3 regions of the Streptomyces sp. NPDC048295 genome follow, and region 1 is predicted to be linked to each of the others. Evidence: riboswitches for the same ligand, from Rfam matches in the RefSeq annotation. Region 1 holds a riboswitch; each other region holds the start of a gene.
The links. Region 1 has a riboswitch for thiamine pyrophosphate ahead of AB0D53_RS33995 (thiamine ABC transporter substrate-binding protein). Riboswitches for the same ligand answer to the same signal wherever they lie in the genome.
Positions count from the first base shown of each region.

Region 1 (5,308 bases):
GCCGAAGCCGACGGTGACCGCGGACACCCCGAGCGGCAGCATCAGCAGCGCGTCGAAGCCGCGCACGAGGCGCCCGGCGCGCCGGGTCAGCGCCGCGGCGGCCAGCCCGCCGATGACGAGCGCGATGACCGTCGCGACCAGCGCGTACTGCAAGGAGTTCCAGATCGCTTCGAGCGGCGCGACCAGGAACGTACCACCGCCCGCGTCCACGGACGCCAGGGCACGGTAGAAGTCGAAACCATGCCCGCCGCCGGTGTCGAAGGAGCGCTCGACGAGTACCCCGAGCGGCAGCAGGATCAGCAGCAGTACGGTCAGCAGCACCCCGCAGAGCAGCGCCCACTGCCCGGCGCCGCGAGGACTGCGCGCGGTCTGCGCCGGGTCGACCAGCTTCAGCGCGGCCTCCCGGCGCCGTACGGTCCACGCGTGCACGGCGAGGATCGCGCCGACCGCGGCGAACTGCACCAGTGTCAGCACGGCGGCCGTCGGCAGGGCGAGCAGCTGCGCGGTCTGCCGGTAGATCTCCACCTCCAGCGTGGAGAAACCGGGACCACCGAGGATCTGCACGACACCGAAGGAGGTGAAGGTGAAGAGGAAGACCATCAGCGCGGCCGCGGCCACGGCGGGCGCGAGGGCCGGCAGGGTGACCCGACGCCAGGCGGCGAACCGTCCCGCGCCCAGCACCCTGGCGGCCTCCTCCTGCCGGGGGTCGAGCTGGGCCCACAGCCCGCCGACCGTCCGGACCACCACCGCGTAGTTGAAGAAGACATGGGCGAGCAGAATCGCCCAGACGGTGGTGTCGAGCCGTACGCCCCAGAGTTCGTCGAGGAATCCGCCACGCCCCAGCAGCGCCAGGAAGGCCGTACCGACGACCACGGTCGGCAGGACGAACGGCACCGTGACGACCGCCCGCAGCAGTTGTTTGCCGGGGAAGTCGAAACGGGCGAAGACATAGGCGCCCGGCAGCGCGATCAACAGGGTCAGCGCGGTCGAGGCGAGCGCCTGCCAGCCGGTGAACCAGAGGACCTCGCGGATGTCCGGCCGGGTCAGCACCTCGCCGATCCGGCCGAACTGCCAGACGCCGTCCACCTTCAGGCCGCGGCCGACGATCGCGGCGACCGGGTAGGCGAAGAACAGCGCGAAGAACGCGAGGGGCACGGCCATCAGGCCGAGCCGCACCGCGTTCCCGCGCCGGGCCTTCGCACGAGCGCCCCGCGCCCGCGAAGGCCGGACCGGCCGGCCGCGGGGAGCCTCCCCGCCCGCGGCCGGTCCGCGTACGGGGGTCTTCGTTACTTCACTACGAGCGAGGACCACGACTGGACCCACTGCTCACGGTTCTTGGCGATGAGGTCCGGGGCCACGGTCGTCGGCCTGTCCACCGTCGCGCCGAACTTCGTGAAGAGCTCCGGCAGCTTCGCGTCCTTGGTGACCGGGTTCACGAACATGTTGAGCGGCATGTCCTCCTGGAACTTCTTGCCGATCAGGAAGTCCAGCAGGGCCTTGCCGCCCGCCTCGTTCTTCGCACCGTTCAGCAGGCCGGCGAACTCGATCTGCCGGAAGCAGGTCCCGGTGGCGACACCGGTCGGCGCCTCGGCCGGCTGCGGCTTCGCGTACAGCACCTCCACGGGCGGGCTGGAGGCGTACGAGACGACGAGCGGCCGGTCGGCCTTGGCCTTCTTGCCGCCCGCGGAGCCGGAGAACTCCTCGTTGTACGCCTGTTCCCAGCCGTCGACGACCTTGACGCCGTTGCTCTTCAGCTTCTTCCAGTAGTCCTGGTAGCCCTTCTCGCCGTAGGTGGCGACGGTGCCGAGGAGGAAACCGAGGCCGGGCGAGGACGTTCCGGCGTTCTCGGTGACGAGGAGGTTCTTGTACGCGGGCTTCGCCAGGTCGGCGAAGGACTGCGGCGGCGCGAGCTTCTTGTCGGCGAAGTACTTCTTGTCGTAGTTGACGCAGATGTCGCCGGTGTCGATCGGGGTGACCCGGTGCTTGTCCGCGTCGAGCAGGGTGTCCGCCGCGACCCGGTCGATGCCCTTCGCCTCGTACGGCGTGAAGAGCCCGCTGTCGAGGGCGCGGGAGAGCAGTGTGTTGTCGACGCCGAAGAACACGTCGCCGCGCGGGGAGCCCTTGGTCAGGATCTCCTGGTTGAGCGCGACACCCGCGTCACCGCTCTTCAGCACCTTCACGGTGTAGCCGGTCTCCGCGGTGAACTCCTTCAGTACGTCCTTGGAGGCGTTGAAGGAGTCGTGGCTGACGAGGGTCACGGTCTTGGAGGCCGGGCCCTTCGTGCCGCCGGATCCGGCGGACTGATCGCCGGAACTGCCGCACCCGGCGAGTGCGGTGACGCCGAGCGCGGCGGCGGCGGCCGATGCCGCGAGCTGCTTGGTCCTGCGAGTGGTGCTCATTGTGGATTCCTCCTGGGTTTTGGCCAGGAAGAGACGCGGCCCCGCCCGCGGAGAAGCGGGCAGGGCGCAACAGCATGAGTTGATGACCGAACTTCCTACCCGGAATGACCCGGGCGAGGTTCAGAGGGTCTGCGGCCGACCTGTCCTCGGTGCCGCACTCTCAGCGCTGTGGCGCTCCCCTGTCGGAATATGAAGTTGATTTCGGGCCCAGGCTACACGGGCTCCCGGGCCCGTTCGGGAGTGGCCTCAGCGCTCGGCCGCCGCCAGCTGCCCGCAGGCTCCGTCGATCTCCTGGCCACGGGTGTCCCGCACGGTCACCGGCACCCCGTGGGCCGCGATCGCCTCGACGAACGCCTTCTCGTCCTCGGGCCGCGAGGCGGTCCACTTGGAACCGGGCGTGGGGTTCAGCGGGATCAGGTTGACGTGCACCCGCTTGCCCTTGAGGAGCCGGCCGAGCCGGTCACCGCGCCAGGCCTGGTCGTTGATGTCACGGATCAGCGCGTACTCGATGGAGATGCGGCGGCCGGACTTCTCCGCGTACTCCCACGCGGCATCCAGCACCTCACCCACCTTCCAGCGCGTGTTCACGGGGACGAGGGTGTCGCGCAGCTCGTCGTCCGGGGCGTGCAGCGAGACGGCGAGTCGGCACTTGAAGCCCTCGTCGGCGAAGCGGAGCATCGCGGGCACCAGGCCCACCGTGGAGACGGTGATCCCACGCTGCGAGAGCCCCAGCCCGTCCGGCTCGGGGTCGGTCAGCCGGCGGATCGCGCCGACCACCCGGTTGTAGTTGGCGAGCGGCTCGCCCATGCCCATGAAGACGATGTTGGAGAGCCGCGCCGGGCCGCCGGGAACCTCCCCGTCGCGCAGCGCCCGCATCCCGTCCACGATCTGGTGGACGATCTCGGCGGTCGACAGATTGCGGTCGAGACCGGCCTGCCCCGTCGCGCAGAACGGGCAGTTCATCCCGCATCCCGCCTGGGAGGAGATGCACATCGTCACCCGCTCCGGGTAGCGCATCAGGACGGACTCGACGAGCGTCCCGTCGTGCAGCTTCCAGAGCGTCTTGCGGGTGGTGTCGTCGTCGCAGCTGATGTGGCGGACCACGGACATCAGATCGGGGAACATCGCCTCGGCGAGCTTGTCCCGCGACGCGGCCGGGATGTTGGTCCACTCGGCCGGGTCGTGCGCGTACCGCGCGAAGTAGTGCTGCGACAGCTGCTGGGCGCGGAACGGCTTCTCGCCGATCGCGGCGACGGCTTCCTTGCGCTCGGCGGGCGTGAGGTCGGCGAGGTGCCGCGGCGGCTTCTTGGCTCCGCGGGGCGCGACGAAAGTGAGTTCTCCGGGCTTAGGCATGGTTCATCCAGTGTCGCAGACGGAACAGTGCGGGCCCGCCGTCCTGTGGACAGCGGGCCCGCACTCGAAGAATCGCAGGTCAGCGGCGCGATCTCAGCCGGAGCCGACGAACAGCACCAGCAGCAGCCAGACCACCGGGGCGGTCGGCAGCAGCGAGTCGAGCCGGTCCATGATGCCGCCGTGCCCCGGCAGCAGCGTGCCCATGTCCTTGATCCCGAGGTCCCGCTTGATCATGGACTCGCCGAGGTCGCCGAGCGTGGCGCTGGCCGCGACGGCGAGCCCGAGCAGCAGCCCCTGCCACCAGGAACCGCCGTCGATCAGGAACTGCATGCACAGCGCACCGGCCACCATCGCGAAGGCGATGGCCCCGAAGAGTCCCTCCCGGGTCTTTCCGGGGCTGATGCGCGGTGCGAGCTTGTGCTTCCCGAAGCGCCAGCCGACGGCGTACGCACCCGTGTCGCTGACCACGGTCAGCAGCAGGAAGGTGAGCACCCGCTGCGGCCCGTCGTCGGCGGTCAGGAGCATGGCGACGAACGTGGCGAGGAACGGTACGTAGAACGCCGCGAACACACCGGCCGTGACGTCCTTGAGGTAGCCCTCGGGCGGCTCGGTCATCCGCCAGACGAGCACCGCGAGCGCGGTCAGCGCCATCGCCACCCAGGCGCCTTCGGCGCCCTTCGCGTAGCCGGCGACCACCATCGCCGCGCCGCCCACCGCCAGCGGGACGAGCGGCGCCTTGATGCCCTTGCGCTCCTGGAGCCGGGAGGTCAGCTCCCACAGGCCCACGACGACGGCGACGGCGATGACACCGACGAAGACGGCCTTGACGATGAACAGCGAGGCGACGATGACGGCGCCGAGCCCCACACCGACCCCTATGGCGGCTCGCAGGTCACGGCCCGCACGTTTCTTCTGCGGGGACGGCGGCGCGGTGGACATGGGCTCCTGCGGCTTCTCGTCACGGAACAGGGGGCCGCCGCTCAGGCGTCCGGCCCCCTGGCCCCGGTCATCACGGTCGTAAGCGTCTCTACCTGCGTCGGGATCGTCCGGCACGATGGGCATGGGCCGAGTCTGCTGGGCGTCATGCACATCGTAAGCAGGACCCGCCGGGGCAGCCCGCATCTCGGGCGCACCCCAGTGGCCGGCTCCCTGCGGGGCGCCCCAGGAAGAGTCGTTCATCAGACTTCGAGCAGCTCGGCTTCCTTGTGCTTGAGCAGCTCGTCGACCTGCGCGACGTACTTCGCAGTGGTGTCGTCGAGCTCCTTCTCGGCGCGACGCACCTCGTCCTCGCCCGACTCCTTGTCCTTGACCAGCTTGTCCAGGGTCTCCTTGGCCTTGCGGCGCACGGCGCGGATGGAGATCTTGGAGTCCTCGGCCTTGCCCTTGGCGACCTTGATGTAGTCGCGGCGGCGCTCCTCGGTGAGCTCCGGGAAGGTCACCCGGATGATGTTGCCGTCGTTGCTCGGGTTGACGCCGAGGTCCGAGTCACGGATCGCCTGCTCGATGTTGCGCAGCGCGGTCTTGTCGAACGGCGTCACGACGGCCATGCGCGGCTC
Region 1 covers NZ_JBEZLL010000030.1:86,405-91,712, reverse strand. The annotation lists gene AB0D53_RS34000 (iron ABC transporter permease) at 1-1,161, opposite strand, end outside; gene AB0D53_RS33995 (thiamine ABC transporter substrate-binding protein) at 1,287-2,399, opposite strand; TPP riboswitch at 2,474-2,590, opposite strand; gene rlmN (23S rRNA (adenine(2503)-C(2))-methyltransferase RlmN) at 2,646-3,752, opposite strand; gene AB0D53_RS33985 (phosphatidate cytidylyltransferase) at 3,846-4,931, opposite strand; gene frr (ribosome recycling factor) at 4,931-5,308, opposite strand, start outside.

Region 2 (5,308 bases), on a different contig from region 1:
CTTCGTGATCCTGGTCGGTGGGCTCATTTTCGTCGTACGCAAGTTCATGTCGTCGTCCTCCTCGCGCGGCGACTGGTAGGACGATCGGAGACCGGCCGGGGCGTTAGCCCAGGTGAGCTAAGCGGAAGGCGAAACGACGTCCCCCGCGGACCCGGCCGATACAGTGGAAGTTCGCTGCCAGCGCCTGGGAGTTAACAGACTGTCACCACAGTGACCAGTGGTTTGTACGGCGTCCGGTCTCCGGGCCCCAGCCGTGCGGCAGCCCGTGGGGGCGGCCCCCACAGGCGGGCTGACCACCCGTCACCATGCCTGGGGGTGACTGTTGACCACGGCATCGAGCACTGCTGCCCCGACGCTGATCGGTTCGGTGCAGCGAGCGCTGCGGTTGCTGGAAGCCGTGGTCGCCCATCGCGACGGGGCGCCCGCGAAGCAGCTGGCCAGGGAGGCGGGGCTTCCTCTTCCCACGGCCTACCATCTGCTGCGCACCCTGACGCACGAGGGCTATCTGCGCCGGGAGAACGGCGTCTTCCTCATGGGAACCGCGGCGGAACGCCTGGTCGGCGAGGGGACCTTGCAGAATCGCCGCGGCAGGATGGCCGAGTCGCTGGGCCGCTGGCGGGACATCATCGGCGCACCGGTGTACTGCGCCGTCTACCGCGAGGGCGAGATCGAACTCGTCGCGGTCGCCGACACCCCCGCCAATCCCGCCGTCGACGAATGGGCGTCCTTCCGGGAGACCGGGCACGCCCATGCGATCGGCCAGTGCCTGCTGAGCCAGCTCGACGAGAAGGCCCGCGAGGACCACCTGGACCGTCACCCTGTGCGTCCGCTGACCCGCTACTCGGTGAAGGACCGCGCGGCACTCCTCGAACGACTGCGTTCGCTCGGGCGGATGGAACCTGTCATCGAGCGGCAGGAGTACGCCCTGGGCACGGTCTGCGCGGCCATCCCGATCACAGCCGGATTCACCGCCGCCGCGATGGCGATTTCCGTACCCCTGGAGCAGGAGAACCGGTTGCTCCCCGCAGTCGAACAACTACGTGGCGAAGTGGCCAACCTCTTGCGTTCGTTCGTGTTCTCTATCAGTATCTGAAAAATCACTCCTTGTGATCTGCTATCGCGTGCACCACGATGGCGTCAATAGGGCCACGGGGGATCATTCCTGGCCAGATTCATCTACTGCGGGGTTGAACGATGCGCGAGTCGGTTCAAGCTGAGGTCATGATGAGCTTCCTCGTTTCCGAGGAACTCTCTTTCCGGATCCCGGTGGAGCTCCGGTACGAGGTCTGCGATCCGTATGCGATCCGGATGACCTTCCATCTGCCAGGTGACGCCCCCGTCACCTGGGCATTCGGCCGTGAGCTGCTGCTCGACGGCCTCAACAGCCCCAGTGGTGACGGTGATGTGCACATCGGACCCACTGAGCCCGAGGGACTTTCCGACGTACACATCCGGCTTCAGGTCGGCGAGGACCGAGCCCTCTTCCGGGCCGGTACGGCGCCGCTTGTGGCATTTCTCGACCGGACCGACAAGCTTGTGCCGCTGGGGCAGGAGTGCACGTTGGGTGACTTCGAGGGCAACCTGGAGGACGCCCTGGGCCGGATCCTCGCCGAGGAACAGAACGCCGGCTGACGGGAACGGGCGCCGCCGACCGGCTCGCCGGTCGAACACGGTACCTGCCGAATGGGTGAATTGTTCACCTGGCTGAGACGATCAGGGCTTCGTCCTACGACGACGGCCTTTCCCGGCCCGTACGGGTGCCGAAGCTCCGGCTTCCGCGCCGAGCCCTGTGCGGTCCGCGGAGACGACCAGCGCGGCGAGCACCGTCGTCACCGGCACCGAGGCGACCAGTCCGATCGAGCCGACCAGCGTTCGTACGATCTCCTCCGCCACCAGCTCGCTGTTGGCCACCGTCCCCACGCTGCTCTGCGCGATGGAGAACAGCAGCAGCAACGGCAGCGCGGCGCCCGCGTATGCGAGCACCAGCGTATTGACGACCGAGGCGATGTGGTCGCGTCCGATCCTGATCCCTGCCCGGTAGAGGCCACGCACACCCAACGTCGGGTTCGCCTGGTGCAGTTCCCAGACCGCCGAGGTCTGGGTCACTGTCACGTCGTCGAGCACCCCGAGCGAACCGATGATGACACCGGCCAGCAGCAGACCGCTCATGTCGATGTGCGGGTACAGGCCGTGGATGAGGCCGGTGCTGTCATCGGTGTTGCCGGTCAGGCTCGCCCAGCCGATGAAGAGCGACCCGAGCAGTCCGATCAGCAGCAGTGAGATCAGCGTGCCGATCACCGCGACCGAGGTGCGGGCGGTCAGGCCGTGGCACATGTAGAGCGCGATCAGCATGATGGCGCTGGCCCCGACCACCGCGACGAGCAGCGGATTCGAACCCTGGAGAACGGCCGGGAGGATGAACAGGGTCAGCACGGCGAACGACACCGCGAGCGCGACCAGTGCCATCACCCCGCGCATGCGGCCCACCGCGACCACGACCAGGGCGAAGATCCCGGCCAGCAGAGCCATCGGGAACTTCCGGTTGGCGTCCGTCACCGAGTACTGCAGATCGTGGGGCGCGTCCGGTGCGTACGACACCACCACGCCCTGCCCCTGGCGCAACTGGCGCGGGGAGTCGGGCTGGACGATCTCGACGAAGGTGCGGCCCTTGTCGTGACCGCTCGTCACCTCGACCGTGGCCTTCCTGCACGGTCCTCTTCCGCTTCCCGAGGGCGGTGTGGTGTCTCCGCCCAGGGGTGTCTGGACCGCGTTCACTTCCTTGCAGTCCACCATGTCGATGCTCACCACCTTTCCCTGCTGGGTCTGCCGGTCGAATCCGACGCCGGTTCTCTCGTGCGCCGGCGCACCGCCCGGCCAGAGCGCCACCAGGCCGACGAGCACGGCGGCGGCGAACGGGATCAGTACGGCCGCGATGACCTTGCGCAGATGTTTGGAGACGGGTGCGGCAGGGCCGTGGCTGTGCGAGTGGCCGTGCTGATGGCCCTGCTGATGGCCCTGCGGTTCGTGGTCGATATGGAGGGACGTCACCGGCCGATCATCGCAAGAAGGGACGGGCCCTCTGTTCATCACGCCGGACGGGGCGCTAGCGTGGAGGGACCTTTGCACACGCGGGAGCTCGGAGCACCGGGCTGAGAGGGCGCTGATATCCGTACGTCCGTACGGGAAGGGCTGCGCCGACCGCCGAACCTGTTACCGGGTAATGCCGGCGTAGGGAGTAGGTCTCATGACCACAGCGGACGCACGCACGCCTGCCTCGAACCAGAGCGACGAGGCCGGGAAGTCCATCGGCTGGCACAAGGGGTACGTCCAGGGCTCGCGCCCGGACCTCCGGGTGCCGGTCCGTCAGGTGCACCTCACCAACGGCAAGGACGTGACGCTGTACGACACGTCGGGTCCGTACACCGATCCCGCCGTCGGGACCGATGTCCGCCGCGGTCTCGCACCGCTGCGGGAGAACTGGATCGTCGCCCGCGGCGACACCGAGGAGTACCCGGGCCGCCCCGCCCGTCCGGAGGACGACGGGCTCAAGCACACCTCGCCGCGCGGCGGGCTGCGCAACCTCGACGCGGTCTTCCCCGGCCGCCCGCGCCTGCCGCGCCGCAGCCGCGACGGGCAGCCGGTGACCCAGCTCGCGTACGCCCGCCGGGGCGAGATCACCCCGGAGATGGAGTACGTGGCGATCCGGGAGAACGTCGAGCCCGAGGTGGTGCGGGAGGAGATCGCGGCCGGCCGGGCCGTGCTGCCCGCCAACGTCAACCACCCCGAGACCGAGCCGATGATCATCGGCAAGCGGTTCCTGGTGAAGGTCAATGCCAACATCGGCAACTCCGCGGTGACGTCCTCCATCGAGGAGGAGGTGGAAAAAATGACGTGGGCGACGCGCTGGGGCGCCGACACCGTCATGGATCTGTCCACCGGCCGCAACATTCACACCACCCGTGAGTGGGTTCTGCGCAACTCCCCCGTGCCGATCGGCACCGTTCCGCTCTACCAGGCCCTCGAAAAGGTCGACGGCCGGGCGGAGGAACTCACCTGGGAGATCTACAAGGACACCGTCATCGAGCAGGCCGAGCAGGGCGTCGACTACATGACGGTCCACGCCGGCGTGCGCCTGCCGTACGTGCCACTGACCGCCCGCCGCAAGACCGGCATCGTCTCCCGGGGCGGCTCGATCATGGCGGCGTGGTGCCTCGCGCACCACAAGGAGTCCTTCCTGTACGAGCACTTCGAGGAGCTCTGCGAGATTCTCGCGAGCTACGACGTGACGTACTCGCTGGGCGACGGGCTGCGTCCCGGATCGATCGCCGACGCCAATGACGAGGCGCAGTTCGCCGAACTGCGCACGCTGGGCGAGCTGAACGCGGTCGCCAAGCGGTTCGGCGTACAGACCATGATCGAAGGCCCGGGCCATGTCCCGATGCACAAGATCAAGGAGAACATCGACCTCCAGCAGGAGATCTGCGAGGAGGCGCCGTTCTACACGCTCGGCCCGCTGACCACCGATGTCGCGCCGGCGTACGACCACATCACCTCGGGCATCGGCGCGGCGATGATCGCGTGGTGGGGGACGGCGATGCTCTGCTACGTCACGCCGAAGGAGCACCTCGGCCTGCCCAACCGGGACGATGTGAAGACCGGCGTCATCACCTACAAGATCGCGGCGCATGCTGCGGACCTCGCCAAGGGCCACCCGGGGGCGCAGGACTGGGACGACGCGCTCTCGGACGCCCGTTTCGAGTTCCGCTGGGAGGACCAGTTCAATCTGGCTCTCGACCCGGACACCGCGCGGGAGTTCCACGACGAGACGCTGCCTGCCGAGCCGGCGAAGACGGCGCACTTCTGCTCGATGTGCGGACCGAAATTCTGTTCTATGAAGATCTCCCAGGACATCCGGCGTGAGCACGGCGGTTCGCAGACGGAGATCGAGGCGGGCATGGCGGAGAAGTCCAAGGAGTTCGCGGCGTCCGGCAACCGGGTCTATCTGCCGATCGCGGACTGATCCGGGACTCGGGTCCGTCCGGCGGATCACGGCCGGACGGGCCCGGGCGGTCGCTCCAAAGGCTCCGGCTTCCGGGCGACCGGTTCCGCCGTCGAGGCGACCGGCCCCGCCGTCGAGCCGTGCGGAGCCGGTCAGTCCAGTTCGTGCTCGGGGCCGCCGAAGTCGGGGCTGGTGAAGTCCGGTGAGGTGAACGTCGGGCGGGGGCCCGCCGCCGGTCCGTCGCCCGGGCTGGAGAAGTCCGGCCGGCTGTAGCCGACCTTCGGGATGCGGTTCGCCGAGGGCAGCGGG
Region 2 covers NZ_JBEZLL010000004.1:161,652-166,959, forward strand. The annotation lists gene AB0D53_RS07375 (DUF5326 family protein) at 1-79, shown strand, start outside; gene AB0D53_RS07380 (helix-turn-helix domain-containing protein) at 323-1,093, shown strand; gene AB0D53_RS07385 (SsgA family sporulation/cell division regulator) at 1,195-1,632, shown strand; gene AB0D53_RS07390 (YibE/F family protein) at 1,714-3,048, opposite strand; TPP riboswitch at 3,119-3,252, shown strand; gene thiC (phosphomethylpyrimidine synthase ThiC) at 3,245-5,020, shown strand; gene AB0D53_RS07400 (hypothetical protein) at 5,152-5,308, opposite strand, start outside.
Region 2: another riboswitch for thiamine pyrophosphate. It lies ahead of thiC (phosphomethylpyrimidine synthase ThiC); the one in region 1 lies ahead of AB0D53_RS33995 (thiamine ABC transporter substrate-binding protein).

Region 3 (5,308 bases), on a different contig from region 1:
GCGCGGCGCTTCACCTCCGTGCCGCGATTCTCGCTCAGTGCCTGGGCGGGGGTGCCCGGCAGGGTCGGGTCGGGGGTGAAGAGCCACTCCAGCATCTCTGCGTCGTTGTAGCCGTCGTCCCTCAGGAGCGTCAGGGTGCCGGAGAGGCCCTTGACCACCTTGTCGCCGTCGATGAAGGCGGCAGGCACCTGAAGCGTCCGGTTCTCACCACGTCGTACGGCGATCAGCTGGCCCTCCTTGACCAGCTGCCGCACGCGCGTCACCTCGACATCGAGCATTTCGGCGATGTCGGGCAGGTGGAGCCAGGCGGGGACGAGAGCATCGATCTTTGCGTCAATCTCGGTCACGGGGACAAGCCTGCCATCCCGCACCGACAGCCGATACCCGGACTCAGCCCTTCAGGGCCTCCCGGACCACGTCGGGGACCCGGCAGTGGCTCCGCCGGTCCCCGGTGACCCAGCCGTGCGCGGTCGTCAGGGAGCGCGCGTAACAGGTCCCGGTGTCGGTGGTGCCCCGGTACGTCTCGGACGACGCGCCGTCGGCGGCCCGGACGGCGCCGTTCTCGCGGGCGAGGTTGCCGGTCGAGTCCATGGTGTCGTCCGTGACCGCGTCCGTGCGCCAGCCGTGCCCGGAGCCCGTCCTGGACGTGTCGAGGAGCACACGGCGCTGGGTGACGGCCGCGTTCAGCTCGTAGTTGTCGTAGTCGCCGTAGAGCGGGATGTCCATGTCGACGTCGATGGGGTAGGACCAGGCGTGCCGCCGGGCTTCGGCGCGCCCGCCGGTGCTGGTCGTCACCGTGGTGGCGCCGTGGTCGCGCTGGTGCATCGTCTGCTGTTGGCCGGTCCTGGAGACCGTGTCCTCGTTGGTGTACGAGAACTGCTGCTCGACGGTGGTGGTGACCCGGCCCTTCGAGGTCCGGACGTAGCCGGAGATCCTCCAGGAGCGCCCGGTCGACACGGCGACATGGGTGGAGCCGTCGCCGCGCGGGGTCCGGACGGTCCTCACCACCGGCTCGTCGCCGAGCGTGTCGACGGTGACCCTGCCGCTCGTACGGGCCGCGTGCGCGTCCGTGCTCAGGAAGAGCGAACCGTCGACGATCCAGGTGTCGGCGGCTCCGTACGGCGTGATGCTGATGGCGTGCGGCCTGCCGTCGGCCAGTTCACCGGCGAAGGGGGTCAGGTCGATGTCGTAGGCCTCGGTCCTGAACTGGTCGATGGCCGGGACGGGCCGCCACAGGGTCGGGACGATGCCGCCGGAGTAGACCACGGGGTACGGCTGGGCGAGGCCCGCGGGCCGTCCGTCCACGGCGATCTGCACCTCGCGGTAGGGGCCGCCGCCGCAGAGGTAGTCCGGGGCGGTGGCGGCGAGGTCGTCGGGGACCGCGTCGAACCACTGCTCGTCGCAGCCGCCGCCGCGTGCGTACACCTGGAGGCGCGCGGCGGTCAGGTTGCGCGGGAAGGTGACGTCGGTGCTGGTGGAGCCGCCCTTGCCCACGCTCATCCAGGGGGCGCTGTCGGACCCGGTGGTGCCGAGGGGGACGATCCGGTCGGCGGTCCGCGCGGCCGGGTGGTGCTTGTCGGCCCGGTAGTACGTGATCGTCAGCCTGACCTTGTACACACCGGTGTAGGTGTCGTTGACAACGTTGCCGAGGTCCAGCTGGAGCTTCTGCGGGTCCTTGAGGAGCGGCGCGAAGTCGGTGATGTCCTTGGCGACGTGCCAGCTGATGCCGTCCTCGTCGGGCTCGGCGGTGCTGGTGCGGAAGATCTCCGCGCCGCCCACGAACACCGCGGCGAGACGATCGTACTGACGCCCCTTCACGCTGGCCGACCAGTCGAGGACGACCTTGTTCCAGGGGCCCTCGCAGGTGTCGGGCGGGGTGAGCGTGGTGGTGTACGGCGGCCCGCCGAGGGTGTTGCCGAAGTCGTGCTCGACGGCCGTGACCGAGCAGTGCGCGGTGTCGGGCCGGGAGACCGGCGGCAGCGCGTCGACCGGGTCCTGGTAGTCGACGGCCGGGTTGGAGCCGGGCCTCGGGGCGGTGCCCGCGTTCGCCGGGACGGCGAGCGCGCCGCCGGCCAGGGCGATCGAGGCCGAGACCACGCAGATCCGGCGCAGGGCGCGGACCCATCTGTGTCGGAACATGTGCTTCCTCCGGGAGCGGGCGAGTGATCCAGAGGATGTACGGTGCACCAATTCCGGCCGCCGTCCAAGAGCTTGCCCGCACTCCGGACGCTCCGCACGCCCGGCGGCGCGCTACTGACGGACCGCCGACTTCAGCGGTACGGAGGGGTCGGCGGCCCGCGCAGGATCGAGCCGCGCCCCCGCCTCGATGAGTTTGCGCCCCTGCGCCAGGTCGCGCGGCCGGCCGACGGCGAGCACCGCGACCAGCACGCCGTCGCGCAGCCAGCACACCGACCAGGCGGGCTCGGCCGGATCGCCGCGCCAGAGCAGGGTGTCGGCGCTCCCGTGGTGGCCCGCGTACTGCACGAACCGGTCGAACTGCTCGGACCAGAAGTACGGCACGGGGTCGTAGACCGCCGGCGCCGCGCCGTCCCCGGCGAGCGCCCCGATGATGTTGGCGGCGGCGGTGCGCGGGCCCTGGAGCGCGTTGTCCCAGTGGTGGACGAGCAGGCGTTCGCCGTACCGGGCGGAGGGGAACGAGGCGCAGTCGCCGACCGCGTACACATCCGGCAGCGAGGTGCGCAGCGCTTCGTCGGCGGTCACCGATCCGTCCGGTCCGAGCTCGATGCCGGAGCCGGCCAGCCAGCCGGTGGCGGGCCGGGCGCCGATCCCGACGACGACCGCTGCGGCCGGGACCGTACGGCCGTCCGCGAGGACCACCCGGCCCGGCTCGACGCGGTCGACCCGGGCGCCGGTGAGGAGTTCGGCGCCGGTCTCCGCGTACCAGGCGGCCATCGGGGCGGCGACCTCCGCGGGCATCGCGCCCGCGAGGGGCCGGTCGGCGGCCTCGACGACGGTGACCGCGCAGCCGGCCGCGCGGGCCGCGGTGGCGAACTCGGCGCCGATCCAGCCCGCGCCGACGACCACGACGCCGTGCTGCTCGTCGAGGACCGGCCGCAGCCGTGCCGCGTCGTCGAGGGTGCGCAGCAGGTGGACACCGGGAACACCCTCGACCCCGGGCAGGACGACGGGTTCGGCACCGGTCGCGATCACCAGCACGTCGTAGGGAACAGGGCCCGACGGGGTGTCCAGTTCGTGTGCCGCGGGGCGCACACCGGTGACCTCGCGGCCCAGTTGCAGATCGATCTCCAGCGCCTCGAAGTCGATGTCGAAGGCGGAGTCCTCGGCCTTGCCGAGCAGCACCGCCTTGGACAGCGGGGGCCGGTCGTAGGGCTGATGCGGTTCGGCGCCGATCAGGGTGACGGGGCCGGTGAAGCCCTGCTCGCGCAGGGCCACCGCGGTCTGCACCCCGGCCATGCCCGCTCCGACGACGACGACGCGGCTTCGTGTCCGCCGGTCCGGCTGCTCTGACTGCTGCTGCTCGCTCACCCGTACACCTTAAGCACCTGACAGATCGTCAGGAAAGGGTGAGTTCCTCGACCGTGCTCGTCCCGCCGCCCTCCTGCGACTCCCACTCCCACCGCTCGTCCAGCCGGACCCGGCCGTCCGCGAGGTCGACGACGGTGGAGTGGCAGTGGCCGCAGGACGTCGTTCCGTCCTGCTTGAGCTGGACGTAGCGGAAGTCGAGCAGGTCGCCGGTCCGGGTGCCGACGAGATGGCCGCGCACCACGTCGCCGCCCGCGTACTCGGCCCAGATCCGGCCGTCCTCCTCGTGGTACGTGAAGCGGGTACGGGTGCCGACCTGGCCGGGCGCCTGGTCGGCCACCGGTGACAGGACGAGTCCGTCGAGCGAACGGGCCACGGCGGCTGCTCCCTTACTGGGGCGGGCGGACGGGGTTTAGGGTGGCCAACGTAAAGCACTCGCGGGAGCCCGGACGCACCGGGCTGAGAGGGAGGCTGGGCGGCCTCCGACCGTACGAACCTGATCCGGGTCATGCCGGCGAAGGGAGGGGCTGGAAGCCCATGCGTTCTTCTCGGAACGGAAACGGATCCGATGTCCTGGTCATCGGGGGCGGGATCATCGGCCTGGTGACCGCCTGGCGGGCCGCGCAACGCGGACTGCGCATCGCGGTCGCCGACCCCGAACCGGGCGGCGGAGCCGCCCGGGTGGCGGCCGGCATGCTGGCCGCGGTCACCGAACTCCACTACGGCGAACAGCTGCTGCTGGGCCTCAATCTCGCCTCCGCCGCCCGCTATCCGGCCTTCGCGGCCGAGCTGGAGGCGGCGAGCGGGCGGGAGACCGGTTTCCGCGCCTGCGGCACCCTGGCCGTCGCACTGGACTCCGACGACCGCGCCCATCTGCGGGACCTGCACGCCCTGCAGCGGCGTTCGGGCCTGGAATCGGAGTGGCTCACCGGCCGCGAGTGCCGCCGTCTGGAGCCGATGCTCGCGCCGGGTGTCCGGGGCGGTCTGCGGGTCGACGGCGACCACCAGATCGATCCGCGCCGGCTGGCCGCCGCCCTGCTGACCGCCTGCGAGCGGGCCGGGGTGGTCTTCCACCGCGGCTGGGCGGAGCGCCTGAGCGTGGTGGGCGGCCGGGCCGCCGGGGCGGTGCTCGCCGGGGGTACGGAGCTCGTGGCCGACCAGGTCGTGCTCGCCGCGGGCAGCCTCAGCGGCCGGCTGGCGGGGGTGCCCGACGAGGCCGTGCCGCCGGTCCGGCCGGTGAAGGGCCAGGTGCTGAGGCTGACCGTGCCGGCCCGGCACGCGCCGTTCCTGAGCCGGACCGTACGGGCCCTGGTCCGGGGCAGTCATGTCTATCTGGTGCCGCGCGAGAACGGCGAGCTGGTCGTCGGCGCCACCAGCGAGGAGATGGGCTGGGACACCACCGTCACCGCGGGCGGCGTCTACGAGCTGCTGCGGGACGCCCACGAACTGGTGCCCGGCATCACCGAGCTGCCGCTCACCGAGACCCTGGCCGGCCTGCGCCCCACCTCCCCCGACAACGCCCCGCTGCTCGGCCCCACCGCCCTGCCCGGCCTCCACCTCGCCACCGGCCACCACCGCAACGGGGTGCTGCTCACCCCCATCACCGGTGACGTCATGGCCGAGCTCCTCACCGGCGGCGAGCCGCCCGAGCCGACCCGCCCCTTCACCCCGCGCCGTTTCCCGTCCCCCGCCGTCTCCGCACGTCAGGAGCAGCCCGCATGACCGAGCCCGTACCGCTCCCCGGGGCCGCCGCCCTCTCCGTGTCCGTGAACGGCGAGGTCCGCCGCCTCGCCGGGGGCACCAC
Region 3 covers NZ_JBEZLL010000006.1:343,169-348,476, forward strand. The annotation lists gene AB0D53_RS12025 (Rv2175c family DNA-binding protein) at 1-347, opposite strand, end outside; gene AB0D53_RS12030 (peptide-N4-asparagine amidase) at 391-2,139, opposite strand; gene AB0D53_RS12035 (FAD-dependent oxidoreductase) at 2,251-3,507, opposite strand; gene AB0D53_RS12040 (hypothetical protein) at 3,536-3,880, opposite strand; TPP riboswitch at 3,932-4,044, shown strand; gene thiO (glycine oxidase ThiO) at 4,042-5,226, shown strand; gene thiS (sulfur carrier protein ThiS) at 5,223-5,308, shown strand, end outside.
Region 3: another riboswitch for thiamine pyrophosphate. It lies ahead of thiO (glycine oxidase ThiO); the one in region 1 lies ahead of AB0D53_RS33995 (thiamine ABC transporter substrate-binding protein).